DNA from 2 places in the Mesorhizobium sp. B2-5-13 genome. Region 1 is predicted to be linked to the other one. Evidence: predicted binding sites of a transcription regulator. Region 1 holds the regulator's gene; the other holds the start of a gene.
The links. Region 1 encodes LexA, which represses DNA repair genes until DNA is damaged. Its sites were predicted from a motif close to TGTTCNNNNTGTGTTCNG; they were not measured.
Positions count from the first base shown of each region.

Region 2: the regulator LexA is predicted to act here: its motif matches at 4,414-4,431, upstream of FJ434_RS25615 (helicase-related protein).

Region 1 is NZ_VFUI01000001.1:130,842-137,912, forward strand. It holds gene kynU (kynureninase) at 1-1,069, opposite strand, end outside; gene FJ434_RS00705 (ABC transporter permease) at 1,104-2,027, opposite strand; gene FJ434_RS00710 (ABC transporter ATP-binding protein) at 2,033-2,812, opposite strand; gene FJ434_RS00715 (ABC transporter substrate-binding protein) at 2,871-3,857, opposite strand; gene FJ434_RS00720 (GntR family transcriptional regulator) at 4,007-4,780, shown strand; gene lexA (transcriptional repressor LexA) at 5,188-5,931, shown strand; gene FJ434_RS00730 (ComEC/Rec2 family competence protein) at 5,925-7,071, opposite strand, start outside.
Region 2 is NZ_VFUI01000023.1:44,720-51,790, reverse strand. It holds gene phaR (polyhydroxyalkanoate synthesis repressor PhaR) at 1-597, opposite strand, end outside; gene FJ434_RS25640 (acetyl-CoA C-acetyltransferase) at 894-2,072, shown strand; gene phbB (acetoacetyl-CoA reductase) at 2,182-2,907, shown strand; gene FJ434_RS25630 (FAD-dependent monooxygenase) at 3,005-3,484, opposite strand; gene FJ434_RS30375 (hypothetical protein) at 3,701-3,925, shown strand; gene FJ434_RS25620 (hypothetical protein) at 4,063-4,299, shown strand; gene FJ434_RS25615 (helicase-related protein) at 4,598-7,071, shown strand, end outside.

The sequences.
Region 1 (7,071 bases):
CCCGCATCACCTGATAGCCATTGGGGTGGAGGAATGAAACCTGGCTTCCACGCGCATTGCCGTCGCGCGGGCTTTCCAGCTCCAGGCCGTAGACGCCGCATCTGGTCTCGACGAGCTGGATGAACAGATCGGTGAGCGCGATGCTCTTCTTGCGCACCACCGCCATGTCGACATCGTCCCAAAGGTCCAGTGCCCCCTTCAGCGCCCGCATCGACAAGACAGGCTGCGTGCCGCACAGGAACCGGCGGATGCCGCTGCCGGCCGCGTAACCCTGTTCGAAGGCAAAGGGTCGCGCATGGCCCCACCAACCGCTGAGCGGCTGCCGGACTTTGTCGTGATGACGCTCGGCGGCGTAGATGAAGGCTGGCGACCCCGGGCCGCCATTAAGGTATTTATACGTGCAGCCGATGGCGAAATCGGCGTTGGCGCTGTCGAGCTCGACCGGTAAAGCGCCGGCCGTATGGCAGAGGTCCCAGACGATCAGCGCACCGACCTGATGGGCCTTGCATGTCAGTGCCGCCATGTCGCGCAGCTGGCCGGATTTGTAATTGACATGGTTGACCAGGATGACCGCGACACGCTCGTCGATCAGTTCCTCAATGGTCGGCGCGTCGACGCCCTCGAGCCGCAACACGGTGCCGGGCCGCGTCGAGGCCACGCCTTCGGCCATGTAGAGATCGGTCGGAAAGCTGTCGCCCTCGGCGACGATGACCGAGCGGTCCGGCCGCATGCCGAGTGCGGCATGCAGCACTTTGTAGATGTTGATCGACGTCGTATCGCAGACCACCGTCTGGCCGGCCGCCGCACCGATCAGGCGTCCCAGCTGGTCGCCAAGCGCGACCGGCATGTCGAACCAGCCGGCTGTGTTCCAGGCACGGATCAGGTCCTGCGCCCACTCCTGCGTCGCTGCCTTCTGCAATTCGTCAAAGACGGCCGGCGCCGCGGCCCCGAGCGAATTGCCGTCGAGGTAGATGACGCCTTCCGGCAAGATGAAGCGGTCGCGCATGGCGCGCAGCGGGTCCGCCGCGTCCATGGCTTCGACGGCTGCGAGATCGAGCGTTGCACGCATCATTTGTGACATTCCCTGATTATTCACGCCCTGGTTATTCACGGATAGCTTCGCGTGCTGGCGCCGGCCCGCGGCTGCGCTTGAGACTAGGCAAGGCCAGCATGGCCAGCACGAACAGGCCCGTGGCAAGCTTCAGGTCGGGCGGCGGCATGCCGGCGGCAAGGCAGAACGACACCAGCTGGTAGTAGATGATCGCGCCGGCGAAAGGCGCCAGCAGCTGCCGCCAGACCGTCTGCTTGCCGACGACGGCCTCGCCGATCATCAGCGCGGCAAGGCCGTTGATGAGGATGCCCAGCCCCATATTGACGTCGGCGAATCCCTGCGACTGCACCATCAGCGCGCCGCTTGACGCCGAAAACGCGCTCGCCAGCCCGACACCGCCTATGGTCGCGGCCCAGACATTGATGCCTTGCGCCTCGGCCATGTCAGGATTGGCGCCCACGGCGCGCACGGCCGTGCCCTTCTCGGTCCTGAAGAACATGTAGAGCAGCATGAAGGCGACAAGCGCGAGGAGACCCGCGACGACGATCTTGCTAGCGGGGAAACCTGGCCGCGCGAACGGCACCCAGTCGAACACCGAGGGCGAACCGAAGACGGACAGGTTGGACTTGCCCATGATGCGAAGGTTGATGCTGTAGAGCATCGTCATCATCAGGATGCCCGCAAGCAGCGTGTGGATGCGGAAGCGCAGATGGATGAAGGCGGTGCAGCAGCCCGCAGCGAAGCCGGCGACAAGAGCGGCGGCGATACCCATCAGCGGCGATGCGCCGGCGGCAAGGAGAACGCCGCAGACGCAGCCGCCCAGCGGAAAAGCGCCTTCGCTGGTGAGATCGGGAAAATTCAGCATGCGAAACGGGATCATGATCCCGAGCACGACCAAGGCCAGGATCAGGCTCTGCGCCAGGGTGACCGGCATGATTGCGACGAAGCTGGCGAGAATGTCCTGAACAAAACCCATGGTGATCAGCTCGCCAGCAACATGCGGTCGGTTTTGACGGAGAAATGGCCGATCAGATCGATAACCGTGACCCTCGCCTTCTCCTCGCCGCTAACTTCCAGAAGGACGCGGCCCGCGTCGAGCATGATCACGCGGCTGCCATAGTCGACGGCGTGCTGCATGTTGTGGGTCACCATCATAGTCGTCAGCTTCAGCGCGCTGACGGCGCGCACCGTCGCCTGCATGACAATTTCGGCCGTGCGCGGATCAAGTGCCGCGGTATGCTCGTCGAGCAGCAGCAAGTCAGGCGATCCGCCGACCGCCATGATCAGCGACAAGGATTGCCGCTGCCCGCCCGAGAGCAGGTCGACGCGTGTGTCGAGGCGGTTTTCAAGGCCGAGGCCCAGTATCGACAGGCGTTCCCTGTAGGACGCAAGGCGGGTGGTGTTCAGCCCCGGGCGCAAGGTGCGCTTTTGGCTGCGCAAATCGGCCAGCAGCATGTTTTCCGCAACCGTCATGCTGGCGGCGGTGCCGCGCATCGGGTCCTGGAACACGCGCGCCAGCTTCGCGGCGCGCTTGTGCACCGGCATTGCAGTCACGTCGGCGCCGTTGATCAGGATCTGGCCGGAATCGAGGATCAGGGCGCCGGAAATGGCGTTGAGCATGCTGCTCTTGCCGGCCCCGTTGGAGCCGATGACGATGCCGAACTCTCCCGTGGCCAAGGACAGGCTGAGACCGTCCAGCGCGACCTTCTCGTCGGCCTGGCCCTTGTAGAACACTTTGCGTGCGGATCGAATCTCGAGCATCGTTCCTCCCTGACCTCGGGATGACGGCGCCGACGCCGTCATCCCAGCAGTTCCGATGTTAGTCGACGATGCAGCCGCAATCGGCCATTGAAGCCGGTATCTCGATGCCGAACGCGGCCATCGCCTTGCGCGAGATCGTTGCCATGTGGTCCTTGTAGGCCGGGCGCGACGGCGCGATCGTCTTGGGGTCCTTGCCCTTGAGGATCTCGGCGGCGATGTTGCCGGCGTTGACGCCGACCTGCGTGTAATTGACCGCGAAGCTTGCAGGCACGGTGCCGTTGCGGACCGCACTGTCATCGGAGTTGACGACCGGGATACCGGCCTGGCGGGCGGCCGCGGAGACCGCGGCGATCGCCGGCTGGATCAGGTTCGACGCCGGGCCGTAGATCACGTCGGCCTTGCCGGCGAGCGAAGCGATGCGTTGCTGGATGTCATTGACGTTGTCGATGCCGACCTCCACCACCTCGAAGCCGGCGGCCGGTGCCGCCGCCTTGATCTTTTCGACCAAGGCAACGTCATTGGCCTCACCGGGATTGTAAGGCACGCCGAAGCGCTTGGCGTTCGGCAGCAGCTTCTTGGTGAAGGCCATCACGGCAGCGACGTCCTGCAGATCGCTGGCGCCGGTCATGCCTTCGTCTCCGGCGTCCCATGACGGCACCAGCTTGGCCGCCACCGGATCGGTGACCGCGGCAAAAACGATCGGAATGCCGGAACCGGCAAGCGCTTTCTTGGCGATCTGCGAGACCGGCGTGGTGATGGTGTAGATCAGCTTGGGCTGCTCGGCCTGCAGCTTGGCGATCATCTGCGGCACCAGCGATGCATCGAAATTGGTGTGGCTCTCCGTGTAGACGACGTCCTTGCCCTCGACGAAGCCATTATCCGTCAACGCCTTCTTGAAGCCGGCTATGGCGGCGTTCAATTGCGGATGCTCGCCGAAATTGGCAATGCCGATACGGATCTGATCGGCCGCGGCACTGCCGGCGCTAATCATCAATGCGCCTGCCAGGGCCAAGCCCGACAACCAAGCGGATTTCGATTTCAACATCATTTCCTCCCAGATTTGATCAGGGCCGCTTGGAAACGCGGCTACCACGGCGATCATGGTCGGTCCGCCGGTCGGTGTCAAACATTATATATAATTGTTGCTATGACCCAATATCATATATACTTTCGCCAGACGACGGATTGATCACGATGCGCGATGAAACGAGTTCTACAAAAACGGAAGCCGCCTATCAGCTGTTGCGGCGCGACATCCTGACCACGCGCCTCATGCCGGGCGCCCCGCTCAAACTGAGTGCCCTGCGCGGCACCTATGGCGTCGGCTGGACGCCGTTGCGCGAAGCCTTGTCGCGGCTAGAGGCCGAACGCCTTGTCACCGCCATCAGCAATCGTGGTTTTACGGTCGCTCCGGTATCGCGGGCCGAACTGGAGGACCTGGCACGCGCCAGGATGGTGGTCGAGATACCCCTGTTCCTCGAATCGATGGAAAAAGGCGGCAAGGAGTGGGAGGATGCCGTTGTCACCGCCCACTACCGGCTCTCCCGTTGCAAGACCGCGGTCGACGATCCTTCGGATGCGGCCGTCGATAAATGGGACGAGAACCACGAAGCTTTCCATGCGGCGCTGCTGAGCGCGGCGACTTCCAATTGGCTCATGCGATTCCGCTCGACCATCGCCGATCAGCTGCGACGGCATCATCGTTTTCTCGGCCTGGCGCCGACATTGCGGGCCGCGGCTGGCCTGAAGGACGGTTATGAAGAGGCAATGGAGGCATTGTGCGAAGCGATTGCGATCGAACACCATACAGCGATCATGGAAGCTGCACTCGATCGTGACGTCGAGCGGGCCAAGGCGCTGATGACGGCGCATATCGGCTATACCCTGCACGTCTATGTCCATAGCGAAGACAGCGGCGCGACCAAATACGCCGCCCGCGCCGGCAGCTTGCAAGCGGGTTCCGGGTGACTTCAATGCTTGCGCGACGCCTATTGGCATGCGCTGGCCGGAGTGGGCCAAACGCCTGGGTCCATCGCCGCCCCTAAGCTACCAATCGTTGGCGTTTTGGTTTCGTTTCGTTCCGCGAATAATGGATCCATAAATTGTACAATCCACCCGCGAAGAGCCCTCCGAAAGACTGATGCCAAGGCCCATCAGTGGATAGGCCACAGGCCATTAACCAAAACGATTTCAATGCCGGCCGATCGTGGAAAGGATCGGCCTCAGTCCGCTGTCGCGGCAAAAAACTTCAGACGCGTTAACAAATTCATTAAACTTTAAACGGTTGCGGAACACAACTGGAACGGATAGTGTTTGTTCTGGGTTTGTTTTTTCGATTCTGGTCAGACCTTTCGTTCAATGCCTTGGGGGCCGCCATGCTGACACGCAAGCAACATGAACTGCTGATGTTCATCCACGAACGGCTCAAGGAAAGCGGGATACCGCCCTCCTTCGACGAAATGAAGGAAGCGCTCGATCTTGCCTCCAAATCGGGCATCCATCGCCTGATCACGGCGCTGGAGGAACGCGGCTTTATTCGCCGGCTACCCAATCGGGCGCGCGCGCTGGAAGTGCTGCGGCTGCCGGACTCGATCGCGCCGGGCCTCAATGCGGCAAAGAAGTTCTCGCCAAGCGTCATCCAGGGCAGCCTTGGCCAAGGCAGTCTCGGCCGCCAGATCAGGCCGGCGACGGCGCCTTCCCGCCTGGCCGCGGCCGGCAACGACGATGATGCAGTTTCAGCCGTGTCCATCCCGGTCATGGGTCGTATCGCCGCCGGTGTGCCGATCGATGCCATCCAGCATCAGACGCATTCGATTTCGGTGCCGCCGGACATGATCATGGGCGGCGAGCACTATGCGCTGGAAGTCAAGGGCGACTCGATGATCGAGGCCGGTATCTTCGACGGCGACACGGTCATCATCCGCAATGCCGATACAGCAAGTCCGGGCGAAATCATCGTGGCGCTGGTCGACGAGGAGGAAGCAACGCTGAAGCGGTTCCGCCGCAAGGGCGCCTCGATCGCGCTCGAAGCCGCCAATCCAGCCTACGAAACACGCATCTTCGGACCGGATCGGGTCAAGGTGCAGGGCAAGCTCGTCGGGCTGATCAGGCGCTACTGAACTGGCTTGCCATCGGGCTTGTCGGCCTTTTTATAGGGGGCCAGCCCCCTCGCCTCGCGTGAGAATTTTCGCTGCTCGTGCCAGGGCCGGTATGGTCCGACGACGGCGAATTCGATCTCAGCCGGCGTCGTGGCCGATTGGGGATCGAAGAAAACGGCGGCACTCCCCTTGCGGGCGAGCTGGCGTTTGGTGACGACGAGAACCAGCGGATTATGACAGGCGTCATAGGCGGTCGCGTCATTGACGACGATCAGGTCGGCGAAGGCGCAGGCCTTCCAGGTGTTCTTGCGATCCTCGACATAGGCGATGATCGCGCCGGAAGGGTGCCTGGCAAGGCACAGGCCTTCGCGGCAATAGAACGGCGATCCCAGCGGCAGGTCGGTGGGAGTGGCAAGATCGAATTGCCCGTCCGTCTCCTCGAACATTTCCGGTAGGACGATTGTTTCGGAGATCAGAGCGCGTTTCCAATTGTCGGCTGCGAATTCGTTCGGACGTTCCCGGTTGACGGCCAGTTCGCCATTGCCGATCGACAGAGCCACCAGCCGCGCATCTTCCGAGATCAGCACATCGGGCGCGCGCGTGTGCGACACAGTCAACAGACCGGCAAGCGCGAATGGCACCGCCGTGAGCCGGAGCCACGTCGTCGCCATCGTCGCGATGACCAACGCGACGGTGACCAGCAGCACGGATTGCTGCGAAATCAGCCCGACTCCATCGACCGGAGAGCGCTCCGATATCCACGCCGATATGGCGATCATCGCTGTCAGGCCCTTGCCCATGAGGTAGAGAGCCGGCCAATCCAACCCGAACGGCATCAGCAACGCGCTGGCGACGGCCAGGAACATCACGATCGACACGATCGGCATGACGGCCAGATTGGCGAACAGGCTGAGCGGCGACACCCGCTGGAAATGCCAGATGGCAAACAGTGCCGTCGCGCTGCCGGCGATGATGGACGTCATGGCCAATCCACCTGTCGCCAAGAGGAATTTTCGCGTCAGAAACCCGGGTAGGGATCGCTTTGGCGGCGGAGGCCTCGTCTTTCCCGCATGGTGGTCGGCCCAGCCGGCATAGGCGCCAACCAAGGCTGCGGTTGCCGCGAACGACATCTGGAAACTCGGGCCGACGACCTCGTGCGGC
Region 2 (7,071 bases), on a different contig from region 1:
GTCGAGCTTGCGCTGCATGGCCGCGATCTGGTCCTTCAGCTGTTGCAGATCGTCCGGCTTTTCCGGCGTTTCTTTCCTGGCCGGTTCGGCGGGCGCCGCGGCGGGCGCCGAGCCCGGAGGCGGAAATGGCGTGAACAGCCGCATCGCATTCTGGAACATTTCCATGTTGCGGCGCGTCTGTTCTTCCAGCGCCTTGATCGGCGTCGCCATCTTCATCACGTCCAGCGGCGACTTGCCGATGGCGCCCTTCATCTGCTCGCGGAACCGCTCCTGTTCCTTCGAGAAGGCGATCATCGACTGTTCGAGGAAACTCGGCACGATCATCTGCATCTGGTCGCCGTAGAAGGCGATCAGCTGGCGCAGGAACGGGATCGGCAGCATGTTCTGCCCGTCCTTGTTCTCCAGCTCGAAAATGATCTGGGTCAGCACCGGATGGGTGATGTCGTCACCGGTCTTGGCGTCCTGGACGGTGAATTCCTCGCCCTTCTTGACCATTTCGGCCAAATCCTCGAGCGTCACATAGGTGCTCGTCCCCGTATTATAGAGGCGGCGGTTGGCGTATTTCTTGATAATGATCGGGTCGTCTTTTGCGGCCATCTGCATCCTCCCCGGACACCGGCACGCCTGAGTAAGCAGCCGGTAACGATTGCGCCCTTTTTGAGGATATGCGCAAAAGCCTTACAATTCCAAGCAGTTTGTGCACTGCGGGATCATATAATGCTGCATGGCAGGCTAAATATGCTGCGCAGCAGCGGCTGGGCCACCGGAGCGGCGAGACTTGGCCTGCTTGCGGCGCATGGGCGCCATGCCGATTTCCGGTTTGACTTGGGATTGGGAAAGGGCAAGAAAAGTCCTCAACGGCACAACAACACCCTTGAAGTCTGGAGAAGAAAATGTCCGCTTCCATCGTCATTGCCAGCGCCGCGCGCACGGCTGTAGGCTCCTTCAACGGCGCCTTCGCCGCCACGCCCGCGCATGAACTCGGCGCCGTCGTCGTCCAGGAACTTTTGGCGCGTGCCGGGGTCGAACCGGCCGAGATCGACGAAGTCATCCTCGGCCAGGTGCTGACCGCGGCGCAAGGCCAGAACCCGGCCCGCCAGGCCTCGATCCTGGCCGGACTGCCCAAGGAGACCACCGCCTGGGGCCTCAACCAGGTTTGCGGTTCGGGCCTGCGCGCCATCGCGCTCGGCATGCAGCAGATCGCCACCGGCGACGCCAAGGTGATCATTGCCGGCGGCCAGGAATCGATGTCGCTGTCGCCGCACGCCGAGCACCTGCGCGCCGGCGTCAAGATGGGCGACTACAAGATGATCGACACCATGATCAAGGACGGGCTTTGGGACGCCTTCAACGGCTACCACATGGGCAACACCGCCGAGAACGTCGCCCGCCAGTTCCAGATCACCCGCGACGACCAGGACCAGTTCGCATTGGCCTCCCAGAACAAGGCCGAGGCCGCGCAGAAGGCGGGCAAGTTCAAGGACGAGATCGTCGCCTTCACCATCAAGGGCAAGAAGGGCGACACGGTTGTCGATCAGGATGAATACATCCGCCACGGCGCCACGATCGATGCCATGACCAAGCTGAAGCCGGCCTTCGACAAGGATGGCACGGTGACGGCCGCCAATGCCTCGGGCATCAATGACGGTGCCGCCGGCGCGCTGCTGATGAGCGAAGCGGAAGCCGCCAGGCGCGGCATCACCCCGCTGGCGCGGATAGCGTCCTGGGCAACCGCCGGCGTCGATCCGGCGATCATGGGCACCGGACCCATTCCCGCCTCGCGCAAGGCTTTGGAACGGGCCGGATGGTCGGCAGGGGATCTCGACCTTGTCGAGGCCAACGAAGCGTTCGCCGCGCAAGCCTGCGCCGTTAATAAGGACATGGGCTGGGATCCCGCGATCGTCAACGTCAATGGCGGCGCCATCGCCATCGGCCACCCGATCGGGGCGTCTGGCGCCCGCATCTTCAACACGCTGGTCTTCGAGATGCGCCGACGCGGCGCCAAGAAGGGACTGGCCACCCTATGCATCGGCGGCGGCATGGGCGTCGCCATGTGCGTGGAGGCTTTCTGATAGACTTTGAAACGGGCGGCGCAAGCCGCCCGTTTCACATGTGGTGCCTGTAGCAAATCCAGTGCCTGCCAAGCCCGACAACAGGGCGATTTCAAAAAGGGGAAAATGCATGACCAAGGTTGCAATCGTCACCGGTGGATCGCGCGGCATCGGCGCGGCGATCTCGATCGCTTTGAAGAACGCCGGCTATTCGGTTGCCGCGAACTACGCCGGCAATGACGAGGCGGCGGCGAAGTTCAAGGCGCGGACCGGCATCCCGGTCTACAGATGGTCGGTCGCCGACTATGACGCTTGCGCGGCCGGGATCAAACAAGTCGAGGCCGACCTCGGCCCTGTCTCGGTACTGGTCAACAATGCCGGCATCACCCGCGACGCCATGTTCCACAAGATCACCCGCGAGCAGTGGAAAGAGGTCATCGACACCAATCTGTCCGGTGTCTTCAACATGACCCATCCGCTGTGGAGCGGCATGCGCGACCGCAAGTTCGGCCGCGTCATCACCATCTCCTCGATCAACGGCCAGAAGGGCCAGGCCGGTCAGGTCAATTACTCCGCTGCCAAGGCCGGCGACATCGGCTTCTCGAAGGCGCTCGCCCAGGAAGGCGCCCGCGCGGGCATCACCGTCAACGTCATCTGCCCTGGCTACATCGCCACCGAGATGGTCAAGGCAATCGACGAAAAGGTGCTCAACGAACGCATCATCCCGCAAATCCCGGTCGGCCGCCTTGGCGAACCGGAAGAGATCGCGCGCTGCGTCGTCTTCCTCGCTTCCGAAGACGCCGGCTTCATCACCGGCTCGACCCTCACCGCCAACGGTGGCCAGTACTTCGTCTGATCAAACCGTGTAGCCAAATCTGAAAGTGCCGGCAGTTCCGCCGGCGCTTTCATTTTTGATGCTCGCCCATACGGACACGGAAGCGGGCGCTGTCGATTCATGCGACCAGCTTAAGCCCGCTTTTCATGGACTGCTTGCGTACACCCGATTGTGACGGTGCCGGCAGCTTGGCCATATCGGCCCGGCTGAGACCTGACAGCTTCAGTGAAATCTTGCGCTTGGCGATCGGGATGATATTGACGAAGCCGAGGACGAGGTTGCGCAGGAAGCGCCGGAACGGGGTGCGCGTGAGTGCCATGCCGGTCAGCCTGCCCGCGAGGTCAATCACTTCCTGCGCCGCTGGACGGCGAAGCGTCTCGTAAAGGTCGAGTTCGCTTTCGCCGCGGATGCCGTTGATCACGTCGCCGAGTACTTCTCCCAGCACCACGGCATCGATCAGACCGGTGTTCATGCCTTGACCGTCGGCGGAGCTGTGCACATGGGCAGCATCGCCCATGACGAACAACGACCGATGGCGATAGGACTTGGCGATGCGATGATGAACGCGAAAACGTGTACTCCAACTCAGGTCGAGCACCTTCGCCGGGCTACTTCCGCAGCAAGGATGAGCTGTTCGCCAGGGCGGCGCTGTTCGACCTGCAACTGCCCGCAACGCAGGTGACCGACCGGGCTTCCATCGGCGACGCAATCATCCGGCGTTTTCTTCGCACTTGGGAGAATTCTCCCAGCGCCACCGGCATGGTCGGTCATTCTGCTGCGCTCGGCTGCGTCCAATGAATTCGCCGCGGAGAAGGTGCGCGACGTATTCGCCACTCAGGTCCGGCCGGTTGCGGCACCGTTCGGCGACCCCTCCGACGCCGGCCGGCGCGCCGGCCTCGTCGCCAGCCAGTTGCTGGGTCTGGCGACGTGCCGATATCTGCTGCGGCTGCCGCCCGTCGTGGCCTTATCGCACGAAGAAATCATCAGGGATGTCGGTCCGGTCCTGCAGCGCTATGCAACCGGGGTGGATACATCCTGAACCGGCGGCGAGCATTGCTGTGCGCATGATCACGACATTATCGGACCTCCCAACCGACATGTCCTGTTCCGGCACGCAAAGGTTAATGGCGGCAGCGCGTCTGTGCGAAACCCTGTGGTCAAGCCTGTGGATTCTCGGTGGATAAGCTGTTCACAACACAAGATATTGGGGGAACAAAAGGAGAAAAAACCGCTGACGCTGATTTGTCGCCGATTCGTTCCGGCTTTGAGCGCAATGTTAACATTAATGGCCGCGATCGCCTGCTATTCCTTAATGTCGAGTTCAGAAAGATTAACGATTTCATAACTTTGAGCGGGGCATACCGATCCTCCCGCATCCTTCACAGGCAAAGATTAACGGCAAAGCCCGCCTAGCATAAAACGGGCCAATCCGGTGATTCAGCATGTGGTGAGACTCGAGGTCCCAAAATCCATATCTAGCCGTGAACAAAAGCTGAACCTGACGGAGTCACCGATTCGTCGCTGATTCGTTCCAGACTCGTTCCAACTGTTAAGCAAGGGCTGATTTGCGGGCTGACGCGGACGTCTTCGGAAACCGGTTGGAACATTCCGCTTTCGCTTCGCGCCCGAAATCCCTATGTGTCGGCTGTCATACGCGCCGTCCAGGCACGCTCCCGACCACGAGAGGCCAGAAAGCCTTATTTCCGAGCCGATGAACATCCAGCAGAAACACACCGAGCCGCTGATCCTGTCGGGCCGCGACGTGACCGCAGTGCTTGGCCCCACCAACACCGGCAAGACCCATCTCGCCATCGAGCGCATGGTGGCGCACGAAACCGGCGTCATCGGCCTGCCGCTGAGGCTGCTGGCGCGCGAGGTCTACACCCGCGTCTGCGAGAAGGTCGGCGCCCACAAGGTGGCGTTGATCACCGGCGAGGAGAAGATCCAGCCGCAAGGCGCCAAATATTCGGTCTGCACCGTCGAAGCCATGCCGCGCGAGACCGACGCCGCCTTCGTCGCCATCGACGAGGTGCAACTGGCCGGCGACCTCGAGCGCGGCCATATCTTCACCGACCGTATCCTGCATCTGCGCGGCCGCCAGGAAACGCTGCTGCTCGGCGCGGCCACCATGCACGGCATCCTCCAGCGGCTGCTGAAGGGCATCTCCGTGGTGACGCGGCCGCGGCTGTCGCATCTGGCCTATGCCGGCTCCAAGAAACTGACCCGCCTGCCACGGCGTACCGCGATCGTCGCCTTCTCCGCCGACGAGGTCTACGCCATCGCCGAGCTGATCCGCCGCCAGCAGGGCGGTGCCGCCGTCGTGCTCGGGGCGCTGTCGCCCCGCACCCGCAATGCCCAGGTGGCGCTGTTCCAGTCGGGTGATGTCGACTACCTCATTGCCACCGACGCGATCGGCATGGGGCTTAACCTCGATCTCGACCATGTCGCCTTTGCCCAGAACCGCAAGTTCGACGGCTACCAGTACCGCAATCTGACGGCGGCCGAACTCGGCCAGATCGCCGGCCGCGCCGGCCGGCATCTGCGCGACGGCACGTTTGGCGTCACCGGCCAGGTCGATCCGCTCGACGAGGATCTGGTCCAGAAGATCGAGGGCCATGACTTCGACCCGGTGAAGGTGCTGCAATGGCGCACCGCGCAATTCGATTTCGCCAGCCTCGATGCGCTGAAGCGGTCGATCGAAACCAACGCCCCAGTCGAGGGCCTGACACGCGCGCTGCCGGCCGTCGATGCACAAGCGCTCGAACATCTCTCCCGCGACGAGGACATCCGCGCGCTCGCAACCAACGCCAAACGTGTGGCGCTGCTGTGGGAAGCCTGCGCGCTGCCCGACTATCGCAAGATTGCGCCGGCCCAGCATGCCGATCTCATCGCCTCGATCTACATGGACCTCGCCCGGCATGGCCATGTCGACGAAAATTACATGGCCGAGCAGGTGCGCCGCGCCGACACCACCGAGGGCGACATCGATACGCTGTCGCACCGCATTGCCCAGATCCGCACCTGGACATTCGTGTCGAACCGGCCCGGCTGGCTGGCCGATCAGGCACACTGGCGGGAAAAGACGCGCGAAATCGAAGACAGATTGTCGGATGCGCTGCATGAGCGGTTGACGAAACGCTTCGTAGACCGCAGGACTTCCGTCCTCATGCGGCGCCTTAGAGAAAATACCATGCCTGAAGCCGAAATCAGCCCTACCGGAACCGTCCTTGTCGAAGGCCATCATGTCGGCGAGTTGCAAGGGTTCCGCTTCACCGCCGACCAGACCGCCGGCGGCGAGGACGCCAAGGCCGTGCGCACGGCCGCGCAAAAGGCGCTGGCCGCCGAATTCGAGGCACGCGCGGAGCGCTTCGGCGCCTGCGCCAATGGCGATCTCGCGCTCGGTTCGGACGGCACGCTGCGCTGGATCGGCGCGCCGATCGGCACGCTGGTTTCGGGCGAGGACGCGCTGAAGCCGCGTCTGGTGCTGCTGGCAGACGAACAGCTGACGGGCCCGGCGCGCGACAGGGTCGCCGCGCGCGCCGAACGCTTCGTCAATTTCCAGATCGAATCCCTGCTGAAGCCACTGGTTGACCTGAAGAATGCCGAGCAGATTTCCGGCATCGGCCGCGGCATCGCCTTCCAGCTGGTCGAGAATTTCGGCCTCATCAATCGCCGCGACATCGCCGAGGAGATGAAGTCGCTCGACCAGGAAGGTCGCGCGGCACTTCGCCGGCTCGGCGTGCGCTTCGGTGCCTACCACGTCTTCGTGCCGGCGCTGATCAAGCCGGCCCCCGCCGGACTGGTGACCTTACTGTGGGCGCTGAAGAACGACGGCAAGGACAAGCCTGGCTTCGGCGACGTCGTCCATGCGCTGGCGTCGGGTCGCACCTCGGTGGTCATCGATCCGGCCTTCGACAAGGCGTTCTATAAGCTTGCCGGCTACCGCAATCTCGGCCGCCGCGCCGTACGCATCGACATTCTCGAGCGGCTGGCCGACCTGATCCGCCCGGCGACCAACTGGAAGCCCGGCCTCGGCCAGCGACCGGACGGCGCCTATGACGGCCAGTCTTTTATGGTGACGCCGCCGATGATGTCGATCCTCGGAGCCACCGCCGACGACATGGAAGAGATCCTCAAGGGCCTAGGCTATCGCGCCGAGCCGAAACCGGCTGCTGAAGTCAAGGC